DNA from 3 places in the Mixta mediterraneensis genome. Region 1 is predicted to be linked to each of the others. Evidence: predicted binding sites of a transcription regulator. Region 1 holds the regulator's gene; each other region holds the start of a gene.
The links. Region 1 encodes CRP, which controls carbon source genes, mostly activating them, when cyclic AMP is high. Its sites were predicted from a motif close to ATGTGANNNNNNTCACAT; they were not measured.
Positions count from the first base shown of each region.

Region 2: the regulator CRP is predicted to act here: its motif matches at 2,077-2,094, upstream of QRY16_RS16970 (YfcZ/YiiS family protein).
Region 3: the regulator CRP is predicted to act here: its motif matches at 3,407-3,424, upstream of QRY16_RS10470 (CdaR family transcriptional regulator).

Region 1 is NZ_JASUAZ010000020.1:4,764-9,837, forward strand. Features, by position in the region: gene QRY16_RS12985 (hydrolase) at 1-752, shown strand, start outside; gene QRY16_RS12990 (YheU family protein) at 756-974, shown strand; gene QRY16_RS12995 (phosphoribulokinase) at 1,036-1,905, shown strand; gene QRY16_RS13000 (OsmC family protein) at 1,936-2,340, opposite strand; gene crp (cAMP-activated global transcriptional regulator CRP) at 2,642-3,274, shown strand; gene QRY16_RS13010 (YccS/YhfK family putative transporter) at 3,332-5,074, shown strand, end outside.
Region 2 is NZ_JASUAZ010000037.1:10,422-15,495, reverse strand. Features, by position in the region: gene mlaA (phospholipid-binding lipoprotein MlaA) at 1-485, shown strand, start outside; gene fadL (long-chain fatty acid transporter FadL) at 545-1,828, opposite strand; gene QRY16_RS16970 (YfcZ/YiiS family protein) at 2,187-2,483, shown strand; gene fadI (acetyl-CoA C-acyltransferase FadI) at 2,644-3,954, shown strand; gene fadJ (fatty acid oxidation complex subunit alpha FadJ) at 3,954-5,074, shown strand, end outside.
Region 3 is NZ_JASUAZ010000013.1:57,449-62,522, reverse strand. Features, by position in the region: gene glnD (bifunctional uridylyltransferase/uridylyl-removing protein GlnD) at 1-575, shown strand, start outside; gene dapD (2,3,4,5-tetrahydropyridine-2,6-dicarboxylate N-succinyltransferase) at 658-1,482, shown strand; gene QRY16_RS10475 (DUF3461 family protein) at 1,702-2,094, shown strand; gene QRY16_RS10470 (CdaR family transcriptional regulator) at 2,152-3,309, opposite strand; gene degP (serine endoprotease DegP) at 3,495-4,928, opposite strand; partial or broken gene dgt (dGTPase) at 5,063-5,074, opposite strand, start outside.

The DNA of each region.
Region 1 (5,074 bases):
CTTATATACATGGGCTGATGGCGAGGTGTCAGGCACGCGGCTGGCTGGCGGTGGTGATGCATTTTCGTGGCTGCAGCGGCGAACCCAATCGACTCAACCGCATTTATCATTCAGGCGAAACGGAAGACGCTCGCTTTTTTTTGCAATGGCTGCGCACTCGCTGGGGCCGCGTTCCGACAGCGGCAGTAGGTTTTTCGCTGGGTGGCAATATGCTGGGTTGCCTGCTGGGTCAGCAAGGGGAGGATACCGCGCTGGATGCTAGTGTCATTGTTTCGGCGCCGCTGATGCTTGAACCCTGTAGCCTGCGGCTGGAGCAGGGATTTTCGCGCTTCTATCAATACTATTTGCTGGCTCAACTCAAAAAAAATGCTGAACGCAAGCTACGCGCATGGCCGGAAACGTTACCGGTGAATTTAACCCAACTCAAAGCGCTGCGCCGTCTGCGCGATTTTGATGATGCTATTACCGCACGCGCGCATGGCTTTGTGGATGCCGGCGACTATTATCGTCGCGCCAGCGCCTTGCCTCTATTAAATTCAGTACGTAAACCGCTGCTGATCATTCACGCCAAAGACGATCCGTTTATGAGTAGCGACGTGATCCCGCGAAAAAACCAATTATCTGCCACTATTACTTATCAAATGACGTCGCATGGCGGCCACGTTGGATTTGTTGGCGGTACGCTGTTCCAGCCACAACTGTGGCTGGAACAGCGCGTGCCACAATGGCTTTCACCTTTTTTGGATGGCTAATCTGTGATTATTCCCTGGCAAGAGGTTTCACCCGAAACCCTCGAAAATCTGATTGAAACCTTCGTGCTGCGCGAAGGAACCGACTATGGCGAGCATGAACGCAGCCTGGAAGACAAAGTCGCTGACGTACGCCGCCAGCTTGAGCGCGGCGAAGTGCTATTAGTGTGGTCCGAACTGCATGAAACGGTAAATATCATGCCGCGCAATGAATTTCGTGGCTAATGCGTTAACGAGGAATTCATGCTAACAATGCTCTTCGCCCGACCTCACAGGAAGCTTTTCTATGTCTGCCCGCCATCCAATTATCGCAGTGACCGGTTCCAGCGGAGCAGGAACCACTACCACCAGCCTCGCCTTCCGTAAGATTTTCCAGCAGTGGGATCTGCACGCGGCAGAACTTGAAGGCGATAGTTTTCATCGCTTCACGCGACCTGAAATGGACATGGCTATCCGCAAAGCGCGCGATCTGGGACGTCATGTCAGTTATTTCGGCCCCGAAGCCAATGATTTTGGTCTGCTGGAACAAACCTTTATTGAATATGGTAAAAGTGGTCAGGGTCAGTCGCGTAAATACCTGCATACCTATGACGAAGCGGTGCCGTGGAATCAGGTGCCCGGCACCTTTACGCCGTGGCAGCCACTGCCAGCCAATACCGATATTCTGTTTTATGAGGGGCTGCATGGCGGCGTGATGACCGCGCAACACAACGTGGCCGAAAACGTCGACTTGCTGGTTGGCGTAGTGCCGATTGTGAACCTGGAATGGATCCAAAAACTGGTACGTGATACCAGCGAGCGCGGCCATTCTCGTGAAGCCGTAATGGATTCGGTGGTGCGCTCAATGGAAGATTACATTAACTTCATCACGCCACAATTTTCTCGCACCCATATTAACTTCCAGCGCGTTCCCACTGTGGATACGTCAAATCCGTTTGCCGCACGCAGCATCCCGTCGCTGGATGAAAGCTTTGTGGTTATCCATTTCCAGGCGCTTGAAGATATTGATTTCCCCTATCTGCTGGCGATGTTGCAAGGATCGTTCATCTCGCATATCAATACCCTGGTTGTTCCGGGTGGCAAAATGGGGCTGGCGATGGAGTTAATTATGGGGCCGCTGGTCAAACGGCTCATGGAAGGCAAACGTATTGAATAAGGGGGGAGGCCACAAATCGGCCTCCGGCAACTACAGTTCTGTCACTTCATAACTGTGAGTGATTTCCACACCTTTACCTAACATAATCGCCACCGAGCAATACTTGTCGGCAGAAAGGTCAACAGCGCGCGCCACCGCTTTGTCAGCCAGCGCTTTGCCGCTCACAATAAAATGCAGATTAATATGGGTAAAAATACGCGGCGCTTCTTCGCGACGTTCGGAAGTGAGTTTGACTTCACACTCGACTACATCATTGCGGCCTTTCTGCAAAATGGACACCACATCAATCGCGCTGCATCCCCCTGCTGCCATCAGCACCATCTCCATCGGGCTGGGCGCTTTATCGCCAGCGTTACCGTCCATCACTACCTGATGGCCCGACGACGATTCGCCAAGAAATGTCAGACCTTCAACCCACTTCACTCTTGCCTGCATGATATAGCCTCCATAACCTGATCATTTGCGTCAGAGTACGCTTTCACCTGGTAAACAGCAATCCAGAGAAATCCGCCCTTTGCTGAAGCGAGACAACACAAGACAGTCGGCAAAAGCTGTGTTACAAACAGAGCTGAAAATATTTTTCGTCACCTGATGACGAAGCCGGGAAGAATTAAGCGCCATGCGCCAAATGCAGCCCGAATAATTTCCAGAATGGAAAATGCTTGAAGCTTTCATCGCCTGACAGGGAAATTGTCCCCTGTATTTTGGGCACGATTACAACAGAGGATAATAGCGAATGGTTCTCGGCAAACCGCAAACAGACCCTACACTCGAATGGTTCCTGTCCCATTGCCATATTCACAAATATCCATCCAAAAGTACGCTGATTCACCAAGGTGAAAAGGCTGAAACGCTTTACTACATCGTGAAAGGTTCCGTTGCGGTTCTGATCAAAGATGAAGAAGGCAAAGAGATGATTCTCTCCTATTTGAATCAAGGCGATTTTATTGGCGAGCTTGGCCTGTTTGAAGAAGGTCAGGAACGTAGCGCCTGGGTACGTGCGAAAACCGCGTGCGAAGTGGCAGAAATTTCCTACAAGAAATTTCGTCAGTTGATTCAGGTAAACCCGGATATTTTGATGCGACTGTCGTCGCAGATGGCGCGTCGCTTACAGGTAACGTCAGAAAAAGTGGGTAACCTCGCTTTCCTTGACGTTACCGGACGCATTGCGCAAACGCTGCTTAATCTGGCCAAACAGCCAGACGCCATGACGCATCCCGACGGCATGCAAATTAAAATTACTCGTCAGGAAATTGGCCAAATCGTTGGTTGCTCACGTGAAACCGTGGGCCGTATTTTGAAGATGCTGGAAGATCAGAACCTGATCTCAGCACACGGCAAAACCATCGTCGTTTACGGCACCCGCTAATTCCTGTCACTCCCGGCGTGATGGCAACATCACGCCGTTATTATTTGCGCTGAGCTGATGTGGCGTCGAATCATCTATCATCCGGAAATTAACTACGCCCTGCGGCAGACGCTGGTCCTTTGCGTGCCCGTTGCACTCGGCTGGCTGTTTGGCGATCTGCAAAAGGGACTGCTGTTCTCGCTGGTGCCTGCCTGCTGCAATATTGCTGGCCTCGATACTCCCCATAAACGCTTCTTTAAGCGCCTGATTGTCGGCGGCAGCCTGTTTGCGCTCGGCAGTTTTCTTATGCAGTTTCTGACACTGAAAGGCGTTCCGCTACCCGCCATTCTGCTTGTCATACCCTTATTGCTCGGCGTGACGGGTGAAATCAGCCCGCTTCATGGGCGTTTACTGCCCGGTTCGCTAATTGCCGCCATTTTCACACTGAGCCTGATGGGACGTATGCCGATGTATGTTCCGCCGTTGCTCTATATTGGCGGTACGCTGTGGTACGGCCTGTTCAACTGGTTTTGGTTCTGGCTGTGGAAAGAGCAGCCGATGCGTGAAAGCCTGAGTCTGGTCTATCGCGAGCTGGCCGATTACTGCGACGCGAAATACACGCTACTGACGCAATTCGTCGATCCAGAAAAAGCGTTGCCGCCGCTGCTGGCGCGTCAACAAAAAGTGGTCGATCTGATTAACATCTGTTATCAACAGATGCATATGTTGTCGGCCAATGGCGATGAAAGCCATAAACGCCTGAAGCGTTCCTTTCAGGTTGCATTGGATTTGCAGGAGCATATCTCTGTCAGCCTGCATCAACCGGAAGAGGTGCAAAAGCTGGTGGAGCAGAGTCATGCGGAAGCGGTGATCCGCTGGAATGCCAGAACCATTTCGTCCCGGCTTCGGGTGCTGGCGGATAACATTCTTTATCATCAACTGCCCGACCGCTTTGCCATGGATAAACAGCTCGGCGCGCTGGAAAAAATTGCACGCCAGCACCCTGATAACCCGGTCGGTAACTTTTGTCTTTATCATTTCAACCGTATCGCGCGCGTCCTGCGCACGCAAAAACCACTCTATCAGCGCGACCTGATGGCCGATCGTCAGCGTCACCTGCCGCTGTTGCCCGCCCTGCGTAGTTATCTGAATTTCAAGTCTGCTGCACTGCGCACTGCTGGCCGCTTTGCCGTTATGCTGATGTTGGGCAGCGCACTGGCCATGTTTTTCAATATTCCTAAACCTTACTGGATTCTGATGACCATTATGTTCGTGAGTCAGAATAGCTACAGCGCTACGCGGGTACGCATTCAACACCGCGCGCTCGGCACATTTGCCGGTTTAGTGATTGCCGCTGCCACTTTGCGCTTCGCCGTACCGGAATCGCTGGTGCTGCTTATCATGCTCGTTATCACCTTCGTCAGTTACCTGTTTACCCGTAAATTTTATGGCTGGGCGACCATTGGTTTTACCGTCACAGCGGTATATTCACTGCAACCGCTGTCGCTGAATGGCGCACAGTTCCTGCTACCACGACTGATGGATACCCTGATGGGTTGCCTGATCGCCTTTGGTGGCATGGTGTGGCTTTGGCCACAGTGGCAAAGCGGCTTGCTGCGCCAGAACGCGCATGATGCGCTGGAAACGTATCAGGATGCACTACGCATGTTGCTTGGCCCGGAACAGTCAGCTGAAAAGCTGGCTTATCAGCGCGTACTGGTCAATCAGGCACACAATGCACTCTTTAACTCGCTGAATCAGGCGATGCAGGAGCCGGGTTTCAACTCTCAATATTTGAAAGATATGCGAATGTGGGTAACG
Region 2 (5,074 bases), on a different contig from region 1:
GCAATCCGCGTGATGCAGGCATTCACTTCACACGCTTCTTCCTTAACAGCGTGCTGGGTCTGGGGGGCTTTATTGATGTGGCGGCTAAAGCGAACCCGGAGCTGGCACGTGAAGAGCCGCACCGTTTCGGCACCACGCTCGGACATTACGGCGTCGGTTACGGTCCGTATGTTGAACTACCTGCGTACGGGAGCTTCACCGTGCGTCAGGATGGCGGTGATTACGTCGACACGCTTTATCCCATCCTTGGCTGGCTGACCTGGCCGATGTCGATCGGTAAATGGACGCTTGAAGGGATTGAGACGCGGGCGCAGCTGCTGGATTCCGATGCGATCCTGAAACAGCAGAACGATCCGTATGCCTTTATCCGTAACGCTTACTTCCAGCGTCACGACTTTTTGGCGCGCGGTGGCAAGCTGAAACCGGAAGAAAACCCAAACGCTGCGGCGATTCAGGGTGATCTGCAGGACATCGACTCGCAGTAATCGAGGCGAAATAAAAAAGGCGACTCCAGTGAGTCGCCTTTTTTGATGGTGCCGCGCTATCAGAATTTGTAGTTGAAATTCGCGCCATACAGCCAGGCTTTACCGGTAGAGTTGAAAGTATAGGGGCCTTCTCTCACCGTGACGTGCTGACCGTGCATATAGGAAATGCCCAGGTCCACTGACGCGTCATCATTAAAGGCGTAAGACGCACCGGCGCTCAGCCATAAACGATCCTGGTCGGGAATGGAAATCGAGCGTTTGTCTGCCGGAACCGGGCTATCATCAAAGGCGATACCGGTACGGAACGTCCAGTTTTGGTCGTAAAAATACGTTGTCCCCAACGCCAGCCGATAAGCATCGCGATAGCTTTCATCTTTATAGAACAATGTCTGGCCGTTTGAGCCGGTGGCTTTCAGCTCCTGGAACTGACTCCAGCTGGTGTACGCCATGCTGTAATGCACCGCCCATTGAGGGGCCACTTTATGCCAGCCGGACAATTCCCACATTTCTGGCAGATTCAGGGTTAATGCGCCGGGGACGGTCATGCCGCCTGTGCCGTAAGGAATACCGGTTTGCATCGGATTATTGACGGCATTAAGTGCTGTGGGCAGGTTGCTCTTATAATCGCCATCAAAGTCGATTTTCACTTCGGAACGATAGGTAAAGCCGAAGCGATTATTTTCATCTACTTCATACAAAATGCCGGCGTTCCAGCCATAACCCCATTCATCACCTTTCAGGCGGGCAATTTGTGTATCCGCCGGAACGCCCAACGCGGCGCCCGATTCACCGGCATAGCGCTCAATTTTGGCTTTTGCATATACTGCATCAAAGCCGACACCTACGCTGAAATGCTCATTCAACCGGTATGCGGTGCTGAGGTTAAGGTTGCCGGTCACTAAATCGGTTTTACCGCCATAGCCACCTGCGGTATAGCCGTTATTAAATTCGGTGGCCAGGCCATAGTTAGATGTCACAGAGGCGCCAATCCACCACTGATCGTTAACGGGCTGCACGTAATGGATATTGGGCACCCATTGGCTTGGCGCAATATTACTGGCATTCAGGCTGCGGCCACTTTGGCTGGTGCCGTTGATATTCACGTCGGGATCGATATACACCGCGCCAATGGAGAAAGAAGGGCGATTCATCAACGCCATCGTCGCCGGGTTACGGCTGGCCGATGCGGCGGTATCACCCATTGCGCCTTCACCAGAATAGGCGCGTCCTAAACCAATCGAAGAAAATTCATTTAATTGAAACCCAGCTGCGTAAACGTGTGAAGAGACAAGCGCTATTGCAGCCGCCACGGCTGACTTTGCAAACAGGTTTTTATGGCTCATGACCACAACCTCATGTGAATTATTATTTAACGCTATGACGACGCGTAACAAGGGACGGCGGATTGTAGGGACTGATGTCAAACGTACATATCAGACCAGTGCGGCAAGTATAGGTCCGACCTGTGTGTGTGTTGCAATATTGTTTTTAAAATATTTCTTGATTGATCGATGAAAATTCGATCCACTTAACAAAAGCAGAAGAAGCGAACACAGCATAACGATTCATATTTGTTTTTGGTCAATTTTTATTGTGATATTCGTCACTTAGCGAGGCAGTCATAGCGCAAATCATCCTGAAGGCGTAAAATTTCGGACTGAAAATTACGCAGCTTGTCGAATTAATCGTCAGGAGAAAAAGATGTCTGATGCCATTAAAAAATGCAGTGCAAACGAAACCGCAGCCTGCTGTTGTGTCGATGTCGGCACCGTTATAGATAACAGCGACTGTACCGCAACCTGGACCGAATGGTTTGCGCAACGTGCCGACGCTGAAACAAAATTGCAGCGCCTGAGCGAAAAGGCGCGTCAGGTTGAATCTGAACCTTGCGATATTGATGCGCGTTTCAGCGAAGAAGCAGACGGCGTTAAATTAGAGGCAGGTTTTACTTTCTCCTGCCAGGCTGAAACCCTGATTTTTCAGCTCAGCCTGCGTTAATCCGCTCACGCCGCTTATCGCGGCGTTTTTCATTTTCGTGTTTCCCTTCGCAAATTTTTCCTTTCGATATTGGCGGGGTAACCGCTTGTGGTTAACACTGTTGATCAGGTCAGACCTCTTTCGGCAATGATGCCCCGGTCCCGATTTACAGGTGAAAACAATGAGCAAAGCGCAGTCGCTGCTGACGCGTGATGGCGAGCGCATCGCCATAACCCACGGATTACGTACACCTTTCCTGCGGCAGGCTAGCGGCTTTCATGGCATTCCGGCGGTTGAGTTAGGCCGCATGTTGATAAGCGAACTGATGGCGCGCAGCGAATTATCCGCAGAGGTGATTGAACAGCTGGTGTTTGGTCAGGTCGTGCAAATGCCAGAAGCGCCCAATATCGCCCGTGAAGTGGTTCTCAGTAGCGGCTTAAGTGTGCATACCGATGCTTACAGCGTTAGCCGCGCTTGCGCGACCAGTTTTCAGGCGGTGGCTAATGTCACCGAAAGTCTGTTGGCGGGAACAATCTCGGCGGGCATTGCGGGCGGTGCGGATTCCTCTTCTGTGCTGCCCATCGGTGTCAGCAAAACGATGGCGCGTGCGCTGGTGGATATGAACAAAGCGCGCAGCTTCAGGCAAAAACTCCATATTCTGCGCCGTCTGCGGCCACGTGATCTGCTGCCCGTTCCGCCTGCGGTGGCAGAGTTTTCGACCGGTTTACGCATGGGCGATACGGCTGAGCAAATGGCAAAAAGTCATGGCATCACGCGTGAAGCACAAGACGCGCTGGCGCTGCGTTCTCATCAACGTGCCGCCAAAGCCTGGCAATCCGGTGTGCTGAGCCAGGAAGTGATGCCGGTTTTTGTCCCACCGTGGAAAGCGCCGATTGAGCAAGACAATAACGTGCGTAGAGATGCGAAACCCGCGGATTATGCGCGGCTGCGTCCGGCGTTTGATCGCCAGCATGGCACAGTTACTGCCGCAAACAGTACCCCGCTTACCGATGGCGCCGCCGCAGTAATTTTGATGCGTGAAGGCCGTGCACGCGAACTGGGACTTAAACCGCTGGGGTATCTGCGCAGCTACGCTTTTACCGCAATTGATGTCTGGCAAGATATGCTGCTCGGCCCGGCTTATGCCTCGCCGCTGGCGTTAGATCGCGCTGGCCTCTCCCTAAACGATTTAACCCTGATTGACATGCATGAAGCCTTCGCGGCACAAACGCTGAGCAACCTGCAGATGTTCCGCGACGAACGTTTCGCTCGCGAGGTGCTCAACCGTCCACACGCTTTGGGCGAAGTGAACGAAGAACGTTTCAATGTGCTCGGTGGCTCTATTGCTTATGGTCATCCTTTCGCCGCCACCGGTGCGCGTATGATCACCCAAACTTTACAGGAACTACGGCGACGTGGTGGTGGTTTAGGCCTGGTGACCGCCTGTGCAGCGGGTGGATTAGGTGCGGCAATGGTTCTGGAGGCCGAATAATGGAACAGAACGCTTTTCATTTACAGATGCGCCTCGATCACGTGGGTATTATTACCCTTGACGTACCGGGCGAAAAGATGAATACGCTCAAGGCTGAATTTGCCGCGCAGATTGCTGCCATCATTGCCGAAGCGCGGCGTGATAAACAGTTGGCAGGATTAGTGTTGATCTCTGGCAAGCCGGACAATTTTGTAGCGGGGGCGGATATTAGCATGATCGATCGTTGCCAGACAGCGCAGGAAGCTGAAGCGCTGGCGCGGCAAGGCCAGGAAGTAATGGCTTCACTTGCGGCACTACCTTTTCCGCTGGTGGCGGCAATTCATGGCGCTTGTCTGGGTGGCGGCCTGGAGCTGGCGCTGGCCTGTGATGCGCGCATCTGTTCGCTGGACGATAAAACCAGGCTGGGACTGCCAGAAGTGCAGTTAGGTTTATTGCCGGGTTCGGGCGGCACGCAGCGATTACCGCATCTGATTGGCATACAGCAGGCGCTGCCGCTGATCCTTACCGGGAAAACCCTGCGCGCTAAGCAGGCACGTAAACTGGGGCTGGTCGATGATGCTGTACCGCAGGCGATCCTGTTGGAAACTGCGATTGAGCGAGTGAAAAAAGGCAAAAACAGCGCGCGCGTCTTACCAATGCGCGAGCGTTTATTACAGGGACCCATCGCCCGCCAGGTTTTGTTTGCGCTGGCAAAGCGTCAGACTGACCGCAAAACGCACGGCAATTATCCAGCGGCAAAACGTATTATTGACGTGGTGCGTATCGGGCTGGAGCAGGGCAGCCGGGCCGGGCATGATGCCGAAGCTCAGGCGTTTGGCGAACTGGCGATGACGAAAGAATCAGCTGCGCTGCGTAGTCTGTTTTTTGCTTCAACGGCCATGAAAAAAGAGCAGGGCGGTAATGGCGAAGCGAAAATTATTCAGCGCGTCGGCATTTTAGGTGGCGGCCTGATGGGGGGAGGAATTGCCAGCGTCAGCGCCATTAATGCCGGATTATCGGTGCGGATCAAAGACATCCATCTGAATGGCGTCAATCATGCGCTGCAAACCTGCTGGGAATTGCTGAGCGAAAAGGTAAAACGTCGCTATATCAGCGAGGCACAACGTCAGCAGCAGCTGGC
Region 3 (5,074 bases), on a different contig from region 1:
GCCCACAGGCCACACGTGGCGGCACGGAAATTTTTATCTGGAGTCCGGATCGCCCTCACCTGTTTGCGGCGGTCGCTGGCGAGTTAGATCGCCGCAACCTTAGCGTTCACGATGCGCAAATTTTTACCAGCCGTGATGGAATGGCGATGGATACCTTTATTGTGCTGGAGCCGGACGGCAGTCCGCTGGCACCGGATCGCCATCCGTTAATTATTCAGGCGCTGGAGCAGGCGATTACTCAATCTGATTGGGTGCCGCCGCGTACGCGTCGTCAGTCCGCCAGGCTGAAGCACTTTAGCGTAGAAACAGAAGTCAATTTTTTGCCAACCCATACCGACCGCCGCAGCTATCTCGAACTGGTGGCGCTGGATCAGCCGGGTTTACTGGCACGCGTCGGGGAAGTATTTGCCGATCTCGGCGTTTCACTGCACGGTGCACGCATCAGCACTATTGGCGAACGCGTCGAAGATTTATTTATTCTGGCTAACAGCGATCGCCTGGCGCTTGACGAGGAAATGCGCAATGCGTTGCAACAACGGTTGACAGAAGCCCTTAATCCAAACGATAAAGTGTGACCGCAATCGATTGTGCGCCTAAAATTTTTTACTTGTGTCGGGTTATTCCCCGGCATTGAACACGACAGATCAGGAAAAAAATATGCAACAGTTACAGAGCGTTATTGAATCCGCCTTCGAACGTCGCGCCAACATTACCCCAACCAGCGTCGACACCGAAACCCGTGATGCCATCAACCAGGTGATCTCGCTGCTGGACAGCGGTGCACTGCGTGTTTCTGAGAGAATCGATGGCGAATGGGTAACGCATCAGTGGCTGAAGAAGGCAGTGCTGCTGTCTTTCCGCATCAATGACAATCAGGTAATGGAAGGCGCAGAGACACGTTTTTACGACAAAGTTCCCATGAAATTCGCGGATTGGGATGATGCGCGCTTCAAAAAAGAGGGTTTCCGCGTGGTGCCGCCGGCCGCCGTTCGTCAGGGCGCTTATATTGCACGTAATACCGTGCTGATGCCCTCTTACGTTAACATTGGCGCATTCGTGGACGAAGGTAGCATGGTTGATACCTGGGCGACGGTAGGTTCATGCGCGCAGATTGGTAAAAATGTTCATCTGTCCGGCGGTGTCGGCATTGGTGGCGTACTGGAGCCGCTGCAGGCTAACCCGACTATCATCGAAGATAACTGTTTTATCGGCGCGCGTTCAGAAATTGTTGAAGGCGTCATCGTTGAAGAAGGTTCGGTGATTTCAATGGGCGTCTACATCGGCCAGAGCACCAAAATTTACGATCGCGAAACCGGTGAAGTGCATTACGGCCGTGTGCCAGCCGGTTCAGTGGTGGTTTCGGGTAATTTGCCGTCAAAAGATGGCAGCTACAGCCTGTATTGCGCGGTTATCGTTAAGAAAGTTGACGCTAAAACACGCGGCAAAGTAGGCATCAACGAACTGCTGCGTACCATCGACTAAACGCCTGTACGGGCTGGAAACCGGCCCGTCATTTTTTCTTTACGCTTCCCGCCAGACATCCTGATTCGCGTTGCGAATTAACAGGTGCGTTTATTTTTCAATCAGGTGATAATCCGCGCCAGTTAAAACCTGTCGCGCAATGTTCATCCTGCTATTAATGTCTACAGTTTTAAATCATGAACTCAACTGCGCGCTTCTCAATTTCATGGAAACTACGCTATGTACGACAACCTTAAAAGCTTAGGCATCAGTACCCCGGATGACATTGACCGTTACAGCCTGCGTCAGGAAGCGAACAATGACATCCTGAAAATTTACTTTCGCAAAGATAAAGGTGAATTCTTCGCGAAAAGCGTGAAGTTTAAATATCCGCGTCAGCGTAAAACCGTTGTCGCCGATCATGCGAGTCACGGCTACAAAGAAGTGCAGGAAATCAGTCCTAACCTGCGTTATGTGATTGATGAACTGGACCAGATTTGCCAGCGCGATCAGATTGAAGTCGATTTAAAACGCAAAATACTTGCTGACCTGCGCCATCTGGAAAGCGTGGTTACCAATAAAATCACTGAAATCCAATCTGATCTTGAGAAATTAACCCGCAACGGACGTTAATTTTCCATAAACCGCTTAAAGGCCAGCTTATTAATACTGGCCTTTTTTATGTCCTTCTTAGCCCTGCTCATCCAGCTGCAAGGCCACATACAGCAACAGTCGATCGTCAAAATGGCTCAGGTTAAGCCCGGTCAATTCTGAAATACGGTTCAGGCGATACTCTAGCGTGTTGCGGTGAATAAACAGCGCCCGCGCCGTAGCGCTCGGCTGGACGTTATTGGTAAACCAGGCGTTTAAAGTACGACGTAACAGTCCATTGTTATCCATACTCTTCAGTTTCGCTAACGGTCGCGCCAGTTCATTGGCCTGCCAACCGCCGCGCAAACTATCCAGTAAAACCGGTAACACTAAATCTTGATAAAAATAACTTCTTACATCCGGCATACGCTGTTTACCGACCATCATGGTGGTGCGCGCGGTGCGATAAGAGCGGGCAATACTGCCTGGGCCGGTAAAAAAATTACCCAACGCAATGCGCATACGGAGATGACCACTCTCTTTCATTCGCTGTAACAGTTGCTCGACGCGCTTACGATGGTCGTCCCGATCGTAACGGCCATGGACGTTTAATGCCGGTTTCAATACCACCATTTCGGTCAGAGAAACAATGGCGATCAGATTATCGCGTTCTGGCGTAGTGAGTAGCGTCTGCAACTGTTGCAATTCAGACATCGCGCTGTCCACGCCCAGTTGCCCGCTGTCTACTTCCACCACCGCCGCCACGCGTGGCTGATTGAGATCGATCCCCAGCCGCTGCGCCCATTCGGTAAGCTGTGGCGACAGCGTATCGCTGCGAATCAGATTCAGCACCAGCTCTTCACGCAGGCGGCTGTCCTGCGCCAGCATGTGCAGTAAGCGTGCCTGTTCAAGCATCATTTCTGCCGTCATACACACCAGCTCACCGTAATGACGCAGCGCCAGCGGCTCGCCGGTCAGGCCAATCACACCGACAATTTCGCCATCAATGCGCAGCGGCAAATTAATGCCAGGCCGTACGCCGTGCAGATGTTTCGCCACTGCTTCATCAATGTCTACCACCCGTCCCTGAGACAGCACCAGCAACGCGCCTTCGTGCAATTCCCCAATACGTTCCCGATCGCCACTGCCGATAATCCGTCCGCGCGCATCCATCACGTTGACATTACTGTCAATAATTTTCATCGTGCGCGCCACTATATCCTGCGCCAGCCGAGCGTCGAGGTGATAGGTCGCCATCCGTTACTCCTGATAAAAGTGACAAAGGACAGAATACGCATAGGTAACGCCCAGAACATTGTGCATATGCACAGAGCCAGAACGGCATTTACCGTATTTGCGGTAGGCATCACATTCTGACCAGCTTAAGCCGCAGACATAAAAAAAGCGGACCGAAGTCCGCCTGCGTAACTCATCAGATACTCTTACTGCATCAGCAAATACAAACTGCTGTCGCCACGTTTCACGTTAAGTGCCAGTACAGACGGTTTGCTGTCGAGGATCTTACGTAGCTCGCCCAGGTTAGCGACCGCTTGTTGGTTTACGCCCTGAATCACATCGCCTTTTTTCAGGCCGATACGTGCTGCGGCACTGCCCGGTTTCACATTGTCAACGCGTACACCTTTGTTACTGGCATCACCGTTACTGAGGTCCGCGCCTTCAATGCCAGTATAAATGGTGGCTGATTGCACTTTATCCTGGCTGCTTTGTTGCAATTTCACTGTCACGTCTACCGGTTTGCCATCACGCAGCAGGCCCAGTTTCAGAGCAGTACCGACCGGTAATGTGCCGACTTCGGCACGCAGCGAGGCAAAGCTGGTCAGTGGTTTACCATTCATCGAAACCACTACATCACCGGCTTTGATACCGGCTTTCGCGGCGGCGGAATTTGGCAGAACCTGGCTCACAAAGGCGCCCCGCTGAGCATCAACCTTCATGGCTTTTGCCAGCTCAGAGTTAAGCTCTGTGCCCATAATGCCTAGCTCGCCACGTTTTACCTGACCATATTCCACCATTTGCGCAGTCAGGTTTTTCACCATATTACCCGGAATGGCGAAGCCGATACCGATATTGCCGCCGTCCGGTGCCAGAATGGCGGTATTAATGCCGATCAGCTCGCCGTTCAGGTTCACCAGCGCTCCACCAGAGTTACCCCGGTTAATTGCCGCATCGGTCTGGATAAAGTTTTCATAATTTTCAACGTTCAGGCCGCTACGACCCAGTGCGGAAACGATGCCCGACGTCACCGTTTCGCCCAGACCGTAAGGGTTACCAATCGCGACCGTGTAATCACCGACGCGCAGATTATCGGAGTCGGCGATCTTCACGGCAGTCAGGTTTTTAGCATCTTCCAGCTGGATTAATGCAATATCTGAGCGTGGATCTTTACCGATCACTTTAGCGTCGTAGCGCCGGCCATCGCTTAGCTGCACCTGTATTTTTGTTGCATTATTCACCACGTGATTATTGGTAACCACGTAGCCTTTTTCGGCGTTAATCACCACGCCTGAACCCAACGCCCGGAATTTTTCCTGTTGGGTATTGGGTGCGCTGCCATCATCAGCACCGCCGCCCTGACACATTGGCGAACTCTGGAAGGGCGAACCCTCCTGACAGAAGGGCGAATTGTCGCCAAAAAATTGCTGGAACTGCTGCGGCATACGCGGCGTTTTCACCGTGGTGCTGCCTTCAACGCTAATACTCACCACAGAAGGCATCACCTTCTCCAGCATCGGGGCCAGACTGGGCAATTGTTGGCTGGTGGAAGAAGCAGTTTCTGCCGCGAAAACACTGACAGGCGTTAACGCCATGCCAAGACTAAGCACCAGCGCACTTAACATTAATGAGTTTTTTTTCATTTGTCGGAGTCTCTTAAAAATTAACGTCCAGACCATTGCTGTGGTCGTATGGTGAGATAAATGTTTTAGCGCGAAGTTCCTGATAAAGTTTTAGCCAAAGGTAAAAATTTATGCTCTCCCTTTACATTTGTGCATTATTCCACCGC